Regions from separate parts of the Nonomuraea sp. NPDC049725 genome, predicted to be linked through region 2. Evidence: riboswitches for the same ligand, from Rfam matches in the RefSeq annotation. Region 2 holds a riboswitch; each other region holds the start of a gene.
The links. A riboswitch is a leader RNA that binds a small molecule or an ion and turns the genes downstream of it on or off. The one in region 2 is predicted to bind cyclic di-AMP.
Positions count from the first base shown of each region.

Region 1 (3,299 bases), on a different contig from region 2:
GTGCTGGCCGGGGCCGATCACCGTGCTGGGGTTGGCGACGGTCAGCGGGACGCCCAGCTCGCGCGCCCTGGCATGAACGGCGAGGTCGGCCTCGGCCTTGGACGCCTCGTACGCGCCCAGCCGGGCGTAGTCGGGGCGGACGCCGCTCACCCGGTAGCCGCTGATGTGCACGAGCCGCCGCAGCCGGGGGAGCGTGGCGGCCCATTCGAGCACGTGGAGCGCGCCGGTCACGTTCACGGCGCGAGCCTCCTCGACGCCGAGGCCGAACGCGAAGCGCGCCGCGGCGTTGTAGACGTCGCGTGCCTGGGGGAGTCCGGTGAGCGGGCGGGTGAGGTCGGCGGTGACGACGTTCAGCCCGCCGGTGGCGACGCCCCGCTCGGCCAGCCACGGGGTGAGGGTGTCGGTCCGCACGGCCGCCGCCACCCGCTGCCCGCGGCCCAGCAGCTCGGCGACGAGTGCCCGGCCGACGAAGCCGGTCGCGCCGAAGACGATCGCGTCCAAGAGAGCTCCTCAATAGATCGGTCTACATATTTTCTGGGCGTGAAAAGAGCCGCCTCCGTGGCGGGGAGGCGGCCCCGGGGGTCAGCGCAGGAGCCCGGCGAGCACGGCGGCGACGCGGTCCAGCGGCTCCCGGCTGCGGTGCGCCTTGGCCAGCAGCAGCGCCCCCTCGATCAGCGCCAGGACGGTGACGGCGAGATCGTCGGCGTCCGGTCGCCCCGCGAGCCGCGTACGCAGGGCGGCCTCCCATGACGTGTAGACCTCCGAGCACGCCTGCTGGAGCGGGTCGCTGGCGGCGGCCATCTCGAGCGCCACGGTGGCCACCGGGCAGCCCTTGCGCCAGCCCGACTCCTCCAGCCGGTCGCCCAGCAGCCGCAGCACCTCGTCCACGGCCAGATCGTCGAAGGCCGACCCGATCGCCGCCCCGGCCCGCCGGATCGACTCGCCGACCAGCTGGTCCTTGCCCTCGGGGAAGTGGAAGTACAGCGACCCTCGCGGCGCCCCGCTGGCGGCGATCACCTGATTGAGCCCGGCATTGGCATAGCCGCCCGCCTCGACCAGCTCCTGGGTCGCCTCCAGGATCCGCAGCCGAGTCTCGGCCCCCTTCTTACCCATGCCGAAAAACTAGACCGATCTACATATTCTGTCAACGCCGAGCCGGCCGGCCACGTCAGTGCATCGAGATGTGGACGTGGTCGTAGTGGTTCTCGGTGATGCTGCCGCGGTTGGACATGGCGTTCCAGCCGGAGCCGTGGTTGATCCGCTGCTTCCAGATCACGTACTTGACGCCGAGCTTGTCCCGGTTCTTCACGGTCCATTCGGCGATGCGGTCGCCGAGGGCGTTGTTGGCCGCGGTGGGCATGGAGCCGCCGGCGCTCATCATGAAGTCGCAGGCCCGCCCCAGCGGATGCTCGCCGCTGGAGCCCGAGCGGAAGCACCCGACGCTGAACGGCAGCTTGAAGCTCTTCTCGATCTGCGCCTTCATCGCCCGGGTGCGGGCGGTGATGTTGTCGGTGCCGCTCGGCAGCTGCGGGGCCCAGGTGCCGTCGGAGCGCCGCCCGGTGCTGAACGGGATCAGGTCCTCCAGCTTCTTCTCGATGTCGCCGATGACGCCCTCGGCCTCGTCGCGCTGCTTGGCCACCTCGGTCGTGTCGGCGCTGAGCCGGCGGGCCAGGGCGGCGGCCGCGTCGGCGGCCTTCTTCTGCTCGTCGCGGGCGGCGGCGACGCCGGCCACGATGGCCTGCTGCTCGGCGGTGAGCTGTTCGACCACGGCCGCGCTGGCCCCGTCGGGCGGCACCATGTAGTAGGGCAGGCCCAGCGTGCCGCTCTGGTAACGAAGTCTGGCGAGCTCGCCCACCTTCAGCTGGGCGGCGGCGAGCGCCTGGTCGGCGGCGGCGAGCCGCTTCTTGGCCGCCTCGGCGGCCTCGCGGGCCTTGGCGAGCTCGACGCGTTTGGCGTTGTAGCGCTCGATGAGCTGGTCGACCTTCTTGTTGAGCTGCTTCAGGTCGCCGCGGAGCTGGCTCTCGGACGGCTTGGGCTCGGCCGCGGCCGGTGCTGACCAGGTGGCGAACGTCATCGCTGCCGCGGTGACGACGCCGATGGCAAGTCGCGTGGGGGACGCTGACGCCACGTGCGGGGTTTCCTCTCCCTCTGCCGGCCGGGTTAGCTGACGGGTTCGGGCATGGGAGTCGCTTCCCTACCACCGAAGTGGATTCACCCCAGGTGCGGATGGGTCCCCGGCTCCCGGGCAACTCGCCCGGGATTAGGCGTACACGGTGCTATGACCGCGCTTGAAGGGATAGTAGTGGTAGATCACGAGTAATGCGACATCAATCGGAAATCAATTAGTGATCTACCTGTGATCGAAGCATGCGTGCCGCCTCTTCCGGGAGCACGTCGTTGACGAAGGCTCCCATGGCCGACTCCGATCCCGCCAGGTACTTCAGCTTGCCCGGCGCCCGCCGGATGCTGAACAGCTCCAGATGAAGATAGCCCAGCTCACGGTCCTGCCGGACCGGCGCCTGGTGCCAGGCCGAGATGTACGGCATCGCGACCCCGAACAGCCCGTCCAGCGCGCGCAGCACCGAGGTGTAGAGCGGGGCGAACGCCGCCCGCTCGGCCTCCGACAGCGCCGCCAGGTCCGGCACCCGGCGATGCGGGTAAAGATGCACCTCGAACGGCCACCGCGCGGCGGCGGGCACGAACGCCGTCCACAGCTCGTTGGCGGCCACCACCCGGGTGCCCGCCTCCCGCTCGGCCGCCAGCACGTCGGCGAACAGGTTGCGCCCCGGCCGACGCCCCGCGTAGCGCCTGGCGGCGCCGAGCTGCAGCTTGGTGCGCGGCGTGACGTACGGATAGGCGTAGATCTGGCCGTGCGGGTGGAAGAGCGTGATGCCGATCTCCTCGCCCCGGTTCTCGAAGCAGAACACCTGCTCCACGCCCTCGATCGAGGACAGCTCGGCCGTGCGGTCGGCCCACGCCTCCATGACCAGCTCCACCCGGTCGTCGGAGAGCTGCGAGAACGACGAGGAGTGCTCGGAGGTGAAGCACATCACCTCGCACCGCCCCACACCCGGCCGGACCTCGCTCAGCCCGCCCACGTCCGCGTAACTGCCGAGATTGCGGGAGAACGACGGGAACCGGTTCTCGAACACGACCACGTCGTAGTCGTCCGCCGGGATCTCCGACGCCCGCTCTGCGGACGACGGGCACAGCGGGCACTCGTCGGCCGGAGGCAGGAACGTGCGCGTCTGCCGGTGCCCGGCCACCGCGATCCACTCCTCGGTCAGCGGGTCGTAGCG
Region 1 is NZ_JBFANJ010000012.1:259,219-262,517, forward strand. Features, by position in the region: gene AB0J53_RS30240 (alpha/beta fold hydrolase) at 1-501, opposite strand, end outside; gene AB0J53_RS30245 (TetR family transcriptional regulator) at 583-1,113, opposite strand; gene AB0J53_RS30250 (hypothetical protein) at 1,169-2,128, opposite strand; cyclic di-AMP (ydaO/yuaA leader) riboswitch at 2,136-2,277, opposite strand; gene galT (galactose-1-phosphate uridylyltransferase) at 2,343-3,299, opposite strand, start outside.
Region 1: another riboswitch for cyclic di-AMP. It lies ahead of AB0J53_RS30250 (hypothetical protein); the one in region 2 lies ahead of AB0J53_RS03390 (CHAP domain-containing protein).

Region 2 (3,299 bases):
GGCAGCGACGGCCTGCACCTCATCCAGTGGCCCTGGGCCACCGACGTGACCGACCTGCCGGGGGACCTGGACCGCAACCAGCTCCGGCTGGTGAACCTGGAGGACGGCTCCAGCCTCACCGTGGCGGCGCCGCCGGGCGTGCAGGGCATGCGCTGCGGGCCGGTCTGGTGTTACGGCCGGGCGGAGCGCGGCACGGTCATCAGCCGCGTCGACGGCTCGCAGCCGCCCCGGGAGGTCGCGCGCGGCATCGGCATGGGCGTGGCGCGCTACCCGATCCTGGACCGGTTCCTGGCGGCGGGCAATGCGGTGTACGACCTGGCGACGGGCACGATGGTGAGCTTCGGCAACCCGGGCAACTGGTACGGGGCGGGCGTCTCGTCGGAACCGAGCACCGTCTTCTACTGGGGCGCCACCAAGGGGGACAAGCCGGACAAGTTCCGGGTGCTGAACTTGGCAGCGGTCCCACCGGCGCAATAGCGTTCCGCCTCATGCGGACCTTCGCGAACGTACAGGAACTCAAGGCTGCCGTCGGCGAGAAGTTCGGCCCCACCGAGTGGCGCACCGTCACCCAGGAACAGGTCAACCTCTTCGCCGACGCCACCGACGACCACCAGTGGATCCACGTCGACGTGGAGCGGGCCAAGGAGGGCCCGTTCGGCGGCACGATCGCGCACGGCTACCTGAGCCTGTCGCTGCTGCCGGCGTTCATGTTCGAGCTGGTGCGGGTCGAGGGCATCGCGATGGGCGTCAACTACGGCCTGAACAAGGTGCGCTTCCCCCGCCCGGTGCCGGTCGGGGCCAGGGTGCGGGCCACGGCCGAGCTGACCGACGTCAAGGGGACACCGGCGGGCTACCTGTCCAACCTCAAGATGACCATCGAGGTCGAGGGCGAGAAGCGCCCGGCGTGCATCGCCGAGACGCTCAGCCTTTACGTTCCCGCGGAGTAGCCGGGCCGCGGGCCCCCGCCCGCGGCCGGTTTCGTGGAAATTTCGTTACGAGGGAATTACCCAGGTCAGGGGTGTGTTGGACATTTCTGTACGCGGGTAAGACGCGACCGACTCTCGGGCGTCACGACCCACCGTCCATCACAGGGACCGACCTGTGACCGCTGAATCCGCTCACACGCGGAACCGGGGACCCATGTGTTCCACCGGGGTGAATCGGCACCAACATCGCCGTAGGGCAGCTTCCACGCCCGAACCCGTCAGCTAACCCGGTAAGCGGTATGGAAGCGAGGAGTTACCCTTAATGCGCCCCATCCGCACCCCCAAGATCAACGTGTCCAAGGCCGTCCTCGGCGCCGCGCTCGTCGCGACCGCTTTCGGCGCCCACGTGTCGGCGGACGCCAGCACCGCGACCACCGCCAACACCCAGCCGCAGGCCGCCCAGGCCCAGCAGGCCGCCACGAACCAGAACACCAGGGTCAACGTCTCCGCCTCGCAGGTCCTGGCCGTCGCCAAGGCCCAGGTCGGCACCTCCGAGAACGCCGCCGGCGGTGGCACCAAGTTCCAGGAGTGGTACGCCAACTCCCAGCGCGCCGCCGAGACCGTCCAGCGTGACGGCGGCAACCGCCAGGACTACCTGAACGCCGCCTGGTGCTCGATGTTCGTCTCCTGGGTCGGCGAGCAGACCGGCGCCCGTCCGCAGGTCGGCTGGGACGCCTACACCGTGACCCACGCCAAGTGGTTCGCCGCCAACGACCGCTGGGGCCAGGAGGCCAAGCCCGGCGCCGTGGTCTTCTTCTCCTGGAGCGGCAGCAAGGACATCAGCTCCATCGACCACGTCGGCTTCGTCGTCAAGGACAACGGTGACGGCACGATCTCCACGATCGAGGGCAACACCGGCAACGGCAAGGTCGAGGAGCGGGTCCGTCCCACCTCGCAGGTCGCCGGCTACGGCTACCCGTCGTACGCCGCCTGATCAGACCGCCTCGAAAGCGCGCGTCCCCTTCCGGGGGCGCGCGCTTTTCGCGTTTCGTGCAACGGTACGGCGTGCTGGAGGATCCCTGGATACGTGGACCACACAACCGAGTTCGACGAGTTCGTCCGGAGCCGGGGCGACGCGCTCCTCCGGTACGGCTACGTGCTGTCCGGCAACGCGGACGACGCGGCGGACCTCGTCCAGGAGGCCCTGGCCAGGCTGGGTGACGCCTGGTCACGGGTGCGCAAGAAGGACGACCCCGAGGGGTACGTGCGCACGACCATGGTCAGGCTGCACATCACCTCGTGGCGGCGCAGGCACCGGGAGGAACTGGTGTCCGTCGTGCCGGAGAAGGGGCGCTTCGACCGTTACGAGGATGCGGACCTGTGGGCGGACCTGCAACGGCTGCCGCCCAGGATGCGAGTGGTCCTCGTGCTGCGCTACTACGAGGACCTGCCCGACGCGGAGATCGCCGCGATCCTCGGCGTCTCGCGCGGCACCGTGCGCAGCCAGGCGGCGCGTGCCCTGGACAAGCTCCGGATCAAGCGAATGCTGCAGGAGGCACGATGAGAAGCGAAGAGGACCTGGTCCGGACCCTGCGTGCCGGGGCCGGGCACGTCACGCCGACCGGCGGGCTGGCGGCGGCCGTCGCGGCCCGGCGGCGGTCGCGGCGACGCCGGCAGTGGGCGGGCATGGCCCTGGCGGCCGCCTCGGTGGTGCTGGTGGCCGGGGGGACGATGGCGGTGTGGCGGGGGGAGCCTCGGGTCTCGGTGGAGCCGGCGGTCGCGGTGACCACGGTGTCGCCCGGGGAGGTGGCCAGTGCCGTCCCCAGGGTGGCGGAGGTGAAGCCGGTGGCCGAGGTGTGGCCGGAGGCGGTGTTCACGATGCCGGCGGCGGCCCCCGATGGTTGGAAATATCGCCCGGTGACCGGAATTTCCCCCACCGAGGTGCTGCTGACCGCCGAGTCCTCCTTCGAGAAGGCCGGCCGCCTGGAGATCTACGACAGCACTGCCCGCACGACCAGGGTGGTGGGCGACATGCCCGCCCCCGAAGGCGTCAAGGGCTACTTCGTCCAGGACGTCGAGGTGGGAGAGCGGTACTTCGCCTGGTACGGCACCACGCCCAACGACAGGGACAAGTGGGCCGACTTCTGGATCATCCCCCGCGAGGGCGGCACCGCCCAGCGCGTCGGCGAGGTCACCGGCGACCTGGCGAACGTGGAGCGGATCGGCCTCACCGAGGACGCCCTGGTCTGGTCCGTACGCGACGGGGGTGTACACCGGCTTCCGCTGTCCGGCGGCGAGCCCGAGAAGGTCGCCGGTTCCGACGGCCTCCACCTGGACTCCTGGCCGTACGCCGTCGGCTACGCGCCGGGCGAG
Region 2 is NZ_JBFANJ010000001.1:651,924-655,222, reverse strand. Features, by position in the region: gene AB0J53_RS03400 (hypothetical protein) at 1-477, shown strand, start outside; gene AB0J53_RS03395 (MaoC family dehydratase) at 489-947, shown strand; cyclic di-AMP (ydaO/yuaA leader) riboswitch at 1,097-1,238, shown strand; gene AB0J53_RS03390 (CHAP domain-containing protein) at 1,249-1,920, shown strand; gene AB0J53_RS03385 (SigE family RNA polymerase sigma factor) at 2,014-2,490, shown strand; gene AB0J53_RS03380 (hypothetical protein) at 2,487-3,299, shown strand, end outside.

Region 3 (3,299 bases), on a different contig from region 2:
CCCGCGTCGGCCCCGGGGACGAAGTCGGCCGCGTCCGGCAGATCGGACGGCGTCCGCCCGGCCCGCACCTCGGCGGCCAGCTCGGCGGCGGCCACCTCGACGGGCAGCCCGGCGTCCCGGTAGGCCACGTAGTCGGCGAAGCCCTCATACAGCCAGACGGGCAGCCCGTCGGTCCCGGCGGCCACGTGGGTCAGCTCGTGGGCCAGCACGACGTCACGCCCGACCGGGGTGAGACGGGCGAAGTGCTCGGGCACCACGATCACGCGCCCCCGGTCGGCCACCGCCGCCAGCCCGTCGACCGACGCGACGCCCGCCAGCACGGCGGCCTCCCGCGCCGAGGCGGGCACCAGGACCACGGCCCGGACGTCACCGCCCAGCACTCCGCCGACCCGCCGCCCCGCGGTGTCGGCCCGGCGCGCCAGGTCCGCCAGCAGCCCGGGGGGCGCGTCCTGCCCGGCGACGAGCGACCGCTCACCGCGTACGACGTCGAGCCCGTCGCCCCAGCGCGCCCGCACGCCGGCGAGCACCCCCGCCTCGATGGCGGCGCCTCCCGGCCCCAGGACCGGCCCGGACCCCCCGGCCAGGGACGCCGCGACAACCAGCAGCACCACCGGCACGACCCGCCGGCGCCCCCGCGCGGACACCCTCCCGGACGTGCTGCCGGGCGCGCCGCCGGACGTGCTGCCGGACGTGCTGCCGGACGTGCTGCCGAGCCCCTTGCCGGACGTGCCGCCGGGCCCATTTCCAGGCCCGCTGCCGGACCCCCTGTCGGACACGCTGCCCGATCGTAGCCGCCGATCCTGAGCGTCAGCCCGGTCCGGAGCCCGGGAAGGCCGAAGGCCCCGTCCCGGGGCGGGGACGGGGCCTTCGGCGCAGGTCACAGACCGGGACGCACCGCGCCCGCGAACGACGCCTTGCGCCAGCCGCGAAGCTTCTCGACGCGCACACGCTGGCCCGTTCTCGGCGAGTGGACCATCTTGCCGTCGCCGACGTACATGCCCACGTGCCCGAGTCCGCGGAAGAACATCAGGTCACCCGGCTGCAGGTGCTTGTAGGAGACCTTCTTCCTGATGCGCGCGAACTGGCTGTTCGTCACGCGCGGGATCTTCACCCCGGCCTTCTTCCAGGCGTACTGGACGAGGCCGGAGCAGTCGAACGACCCGGGGCCGGTGGCGCCGTAACGGTACGGGTCGCCGATCTGCTTCTTGGCCACGGAGACGGCCTTGCGGGCCTTGGCCTTCTGCCGAGCGACCTTTGCCACCTTCGACGACTTGACGGACTTCTCCGTCTTGGTCACCGCGGTGGTGGCGAACTCATTCGTCGTCGCCGCCTGCGCCGTCGGGGCGTGGACGACCAGACCTCCGGCCGTCACGGTGATCAGCGCTACGCCACTCAGGGCGAGACGGGACAGACGGGGGTTGTGCGAGAGGGTAGACAGGATTGCTCCTAGGGGCTTCCACGAACGCCTACCGGGTTAGCTGACGGATTCGGGCCTGGAAGTCGCCCTACGGCGCTGAACGCGCCGATTCACCCCTGATCACCGCGTACGGGATCGTTGGGTCCCCGGCTCCGTGCCTCCTGGCTGCACGGACTCGGCAGGCCACCGCCGCGTCTTCGCGCCTCGGGGGCGCTGGCCGCGGTGACCGGCGGATGGTTCTCTCTGTCGAACATCGGGGGACCCGATGGTGACCGGCGGGCGTCCTGGCTGGAACGCCGCGACGCCAGAAGTTACGCCGAAAAGTCACGTAATGGCAAAGCCTGAGTAAGCGAGTAAAGATCAGACACGCCGGGAGTCAGGTCCTCATCCCCCGCCGGAGCAGCGGGTTTCGTTACCCAAGTGTGACCCTCCTCACACTTGGGCCGACCCCGTCTTGTCAGGGGCGTACGGCGCCCACGAGGCGGCGCCCGTACGACGAGAGTGTGACCACCTTCACCACGTCACCCGTCTGCGGCGCATGCACGATCTTGCCGCCGCCCGCGTAGATGCTCACGTGCCCGAGGCCCTCGCTGAAGATCAGGTCGCCGGGCTCCAGCGCGTTGAGCGACACCTTGCGGCTGGCGCCCCACGACCACTGCTGCCAGGTCGTGCGCGGCAGCGACACGCCACCGGCCCGCCAGGCGGCCTGCGTGAGCCCCGAGCAGTCGTAGCCGCCCGGCCCGGTGCCGCCGAACACGTACGGCTTGCCGACCTGCGCGTACGCGAAGCGCAGCACGGCCGCCGCGTTGCCCGAGGCGGGACCCGTGTACTTGAGGCCGGTGCTGTTGGGATTGCCCGCCTTGTACGCGCCCAGCCGGTCGAGGAGCTTCTTCTGGTCCTTGATGAGGTCCAGGATCTCCGCCCGGTCCTTCTTGACCGCGTCCCGCTCCTTGTCGGCCGCGGCCAGCGCCTCCTCGGCGCGGTCACGGTCGGTCTTCAGCCCCTGATTGGCCCGGTCGAACGCGGCGAGCTTCTGGGTGCGCTCCTGCGCGAGCTGCCCGCGTAACGCCATCCCATACAGCAGATCGGCCGGATCGTCGCTGGTCATCATGGTGGGCAGGGTCGAGAAGTCGCCCCCCAGCTTGTACGTCTCGACGGCCATGTTGACGACCTCACCGCGCAGATCCGCGACGGTCGCCAGCTTGCGCTTGTACGTGTCGTTCAGCCGGCTGTAGCGCGCCTTGGCCTCTTTGTACTTCTCGGTGGCCGTGTTGTAGCGGTCCACGACCTTGTCGGCCTTGTCGTTGAGCTTGTCGAGCTTCGCTCTCGCCTGCGCGAGAGTCGGCTTGGGATCGGCCAGCACCCCTCCGACGGGGGTCATCACCAGTCCGAACACCAGACCCGCGGCCAGCGGCACCCGGCCCAACCTCACAGCGTCGCCTCCCAGGGGATCATCCTCGGGGCGAAATAGTACAGAAGTGGCGAGTAATCCTCACCTAAACGCCATATTCGTCATCTAGGCGCGACCGAGCCGCCTCAGCAGCAGCGCGGACGGCACGGGCCTGGCGCCCATCCGCCTGACGGACTCGGCCACCTCGCGGTCGGAGGACACCACGGCGATCGCCCGGCCGGGCGGCTCGGCCCGGACGAGCTGGCGGATCAGGTCGTCGGCGATCTCACCCGGCGCGCTGAACAGCACCCGCACCCCGCGCGGCGCCACCACCTGCACCGGAGAGTTGAGCTCGGCGCCGTCGAACACCACGGTCACCTCGACGCGCGTCTGCGCGACCAGCCCGCCGAGCCCGGTCATCAGGCGGGCGCGCTGGTCGGCGAGCGTGAGCGTGCCGTAGCCGGACTTGGTCACGTTGTAGCCGTCGATGAT
Region 3 is NZ_JBFANJ010000005.1:371,836-375,134, forward strand. Features, by position in the region: gene AB0J53_RS15965 (hypothetical protein) at 1-776, opposite strand, end outside; gene AB0J53_RS15970 (C40 family peptidase) at 878-1,372, opposite strand; cyclic di-AMP (ydaO/yuaA leader) riboswitch at 1,449-1,608, opposite strand; gene AB0J53_RS15975 (NlpC/P60 family protein) at 1,875-2,849, opposite strand; gene AB0J53_RS15980 (NYN domain-containing protein) at 2,934-3,299, opposite strand, start outside.
Region 3: another riboswitch for cyclic di-AMP. It lies ahead of AB0J53_RS15970 (C40 family peptidase); the one in region 2 lies ahead of AB0J53_RS03390 (CHAP domain-containing protein).

Region 4 (3,299 bases), on a different contig from region 2:
GACCGTGGGGGCGGTCATCGCGGCGGAGCCGGGCATGCGGGTGGCCGCCGTCGGCTCCCGCGACCTGGGCCGGGCCAAGGCGCTGGCGGCGACGCTGGGCGCCGAGTCCGCCCACGGCTCCTACGCCGAGCTGTGCGCCGACCCGGCCGTCGACGCCGTCTACGTGGCGACCCCGCACGCCCAGCACCTGGAGGTGGCCGAGGCCGCGATCGCGGCGGGCAAGGCGGTGCTGTGCGAGAAGCCGCTGGCGGCGAGCCTGGCCGACGCCGAGCGCATGGTCCGCCTGGCCCGCGAGGCCGGGGTCTTCCTGATGGAGGCCATGTGGATGCGGTTCAACCCGCTGGTGCGCATGCTCAAGGACGACCCGCGCTTCGGGGAGATCCGCTCGGTGCGGGCCTCGTTCGGGTTCGCGCTGCCGTACGATCCCGCGCACCGGCTGTGGGCGCCCGAGCTGGGCGGGGGCGCGCTGCTCGACCTGGGCATCTATCCCCTGGGGCTGGCCCAGCTCTTCCTCGGCATGCCCGAGTCCATGCACCTGACGGGCGCGCTGGCGCCCAACGGGGTCGACGCGGAGGCGGGCGGGGTGCTCGTCTACCCGGGCGGCCGGCGGGCGCTGGTCGACACCTCGCTGCTCGCGCACTTCCCCAACTCGGCCAGCATCGTGGGCACCGGGATGCGCGCCGACCTGGACGCGCCGTTCTGGGCGCCCCGGCGGGTGGTGCTCAGCGGGCCGTCGATGGAGACCGAGGAGCACGAGCTCGACCCGGCCGACAACGGCTACGCCGGGGAGCTGCGCGAGGTGCGGGACGCGCTGGCCGAGAACCGGACCGAGAGCGCGATCATGCCTCTTGACGAATCCCTTGCCATGATGGGGCTCCTGGCCGACGCGCGCGGGCAACTCGCCTAGCTGCGACTTTATCGACTTGTAATGCCTTGGCGGATGTATTACCTTATGGCGCATTCGCGGCTTACGTCCGGTTTGTCCGGTCGTTGCCAACCATCGCACGACACTCACAGGATCGTCCTGTGACCGCTGAATCCGCCTTGCGCGGAGCCGGGGACCCATGTCCTTTGGGGTGAATCGGCACCTTGTGTGCCGTAGGGCAGCTTCCACGCCCGAACCCGTCAGCTAACCCGGTAAGCGGCATGGAAGCAAGGAGTAATCCCCTCGATGGCGAAGCACCGTCTTACCCGTGCCCCGAAGAAGCTTCACCCCCGCGCCGGCGCCTCCCTCCGCGCCACCCTCGGCGCAACCGTCCTGGCCGCCGGACTCGGCGCCGGGATGACCACCGCACTCCCCGCCCAGGCCGCCGAGCCCGGCCACCAGGTCGAGACCCAGACCATGTCCGAGTCCACGCAGACCAGGGCCGGCGCCAACCAGGTCAACGTCACCGCCTCCCAGGTCCTGGCCCTGGCCAAGGCCCAGGTCGGCACCTCCGAGAACGCCTACGGCGGCGGCACCAAGTTCCAGGAGTGGTACGCCAGCTCCAAGCGCGCCCTCGAGACCGTCGCCCGCGACGGCGGCAACCCCAGCGCCTACCTCAACGCCCCCTGGTGCTCCATGTTCGTCTCCTGGGTCGGCGAGCAGACCGGCGCCCGCCCGCAGGTCGGCTGGGACGCCTACACCGTCACCCACGCCAAGTGGTTCGCCGCCAACGACCGCTGGGGCACCGAGGCCAGGCCCGGCGCCGTCGTCTTCTTCGCCTGGAACGGCAGCAAGAGCATCAGCGCCATCCAGCACGTCGGCTTCGTCGTCAAGGACAACGGCGACGGCACGATCTCCACGATCGAGGGCAACACCGGCAACGGCAAGGTCGAGGAGCGCGTCCGGCCCAAGTCCCAGGTCGTCGGCTACGGCTACCCCTCGTACGCCGCCTGACCTCCCTTCGCGAAGCGCGCGCCCCTCCCCCGGGCGCGCGCTTCCGCGTTTTCTCCCCTCCCCGTGTCGATCCGGCCCCCTCCGGGACGACGCACAGGTGTGGCAGGCTCGCCGGGAGCCCGCTTCACCGCCTGGACGAGGAGAACGCACCGTGAAATTCCTGATCGTCGGCAAGGCCAGCGAGGAGACCGAGGCCGGCGCCCTGCCGAGCCAGGAGCTCGTCGACAACATGACGGCCTTCAACGAGTCGCTCGTGAAAGCCGGCGTCCTGCTGGCCGCCGAAGGGCTCCACCCCAGCTCGCGCGGCGCCCGGATCGCCTACAGCGGCGGCAAGGCCCGCGTCATCGACGGGCCGTTCGCCGAGGCCAAGGAGCTCATCGCCGGCTTCTGGCTCATCCAGGTCAAGTCGCGGGAGGAGGCGCTCGAATGGGCCCTGCGCGTCCCCGTCCCGCCCGGCCACGACGGCATCGGCCTGGACGTCTGGCAGGTCTTCGACCCCTCGGACATGCCCGAGACCTCCCTGACCCCCGAGACCGCCCAACGCCACGCCACCCTCCGCGCCACCCTCGACTCCCCACCTGAACCCTGACCATCCGATAGCGACGCCCCAGTGGGAGGCGACCCCGCTGCGGCGGCCTCCTCCCAGGGAGGCCGCGCCCCCGCCGGGGCAGGCGGGGAGTCCCAGGTGGCGGCAACCCCGGAAGGGTGACTCCCGGAAGCGGCGCCCCCTCCCCGAAGGCCGCACCCCGCCGGGCAGGCGGAAGCCCCAGGATGGCGGCAACCCCGGGAGGGGGCGGGCCCCCGGAAGGGGCGCCTCGGGCAGTCCGGCCCTCTGGCGGCCTCCGCCGAGGCGGCCCCACCCCACCGGCGACCCCCGGCGGAGCGGCCCGACCACACTGGCAGCCCACGCCCCGGACGGCCCAACCCACCGGCCCCCAGGCAATCCGGCCCTCTGGCGGCCTCCGCCGAGGCGGCCCCACCCCACCGGCGGCCCACGCCCCGGACGGCCCACCCCCACCGGTCCCCCGGGCCCGCCCCCCTCAGTTGGGCCCGGCCCCAGGGGCGCGGCCTCACCGGCGGCGCGCACCCCGGACGGCCCGACCCCACCGGCAGGCCGGACCCAGCCCCTCCGGTGCCCGGCTCCCGGGGGCGCGGCCCCACCGGCCGCCCGTACCCCGGGCGGTCCGACCCCGTTGCTGGGCTGGGCGGTGCCGGTGGGTTGTGGGCCCGCGTGGTGCGGCGCAGCCGCCGGCTCGTGGGAAGCCGCCGCCTCATGGAGGCGTGACCCCCACTGAGCGGCAGGGGCCGCGTGGTGGGAAGGGGTGCGTCCCACGAGAGAGCGCTTGGGTTGCGAGTAGGCGGGTGGGGCTGTTGTCATGGGCGGGTGACGGCGTCGGAGACTCATCGGGCCATTGAGGCG
Region 4 is NZ_JBFANJ010000022.1:33,884-37,182, forward strand. Features, by position in the region: gene AB0J53_RS39290 (Gfo/Idh/MocA family oxidoreductase) at 1-907, shown strand, start outside; cyclic di-AMP (ydaO/yuaA leader) riboswitch at 1,022-1,159, shown strand; gene AB0J53_RS39295 (CHAP domain-containing protein) at 1,172-1,879, shown strand; gene AB0J53_RS39300 (YciI family protein) at 2,031-2,468, shown strand; gene AB0J53_RS39305 (RNA polymerase sigma factor) at 3,264-3,299, shown strand, end outside.
Region 4: another riboswitch for cyclic di-AMP. It lies ahead of AB0J53_RS39295 (CHAP domain-containing protein); the one in region 2 lies ahead of AB0J53_RS03390 (CHAP domain-containing protein).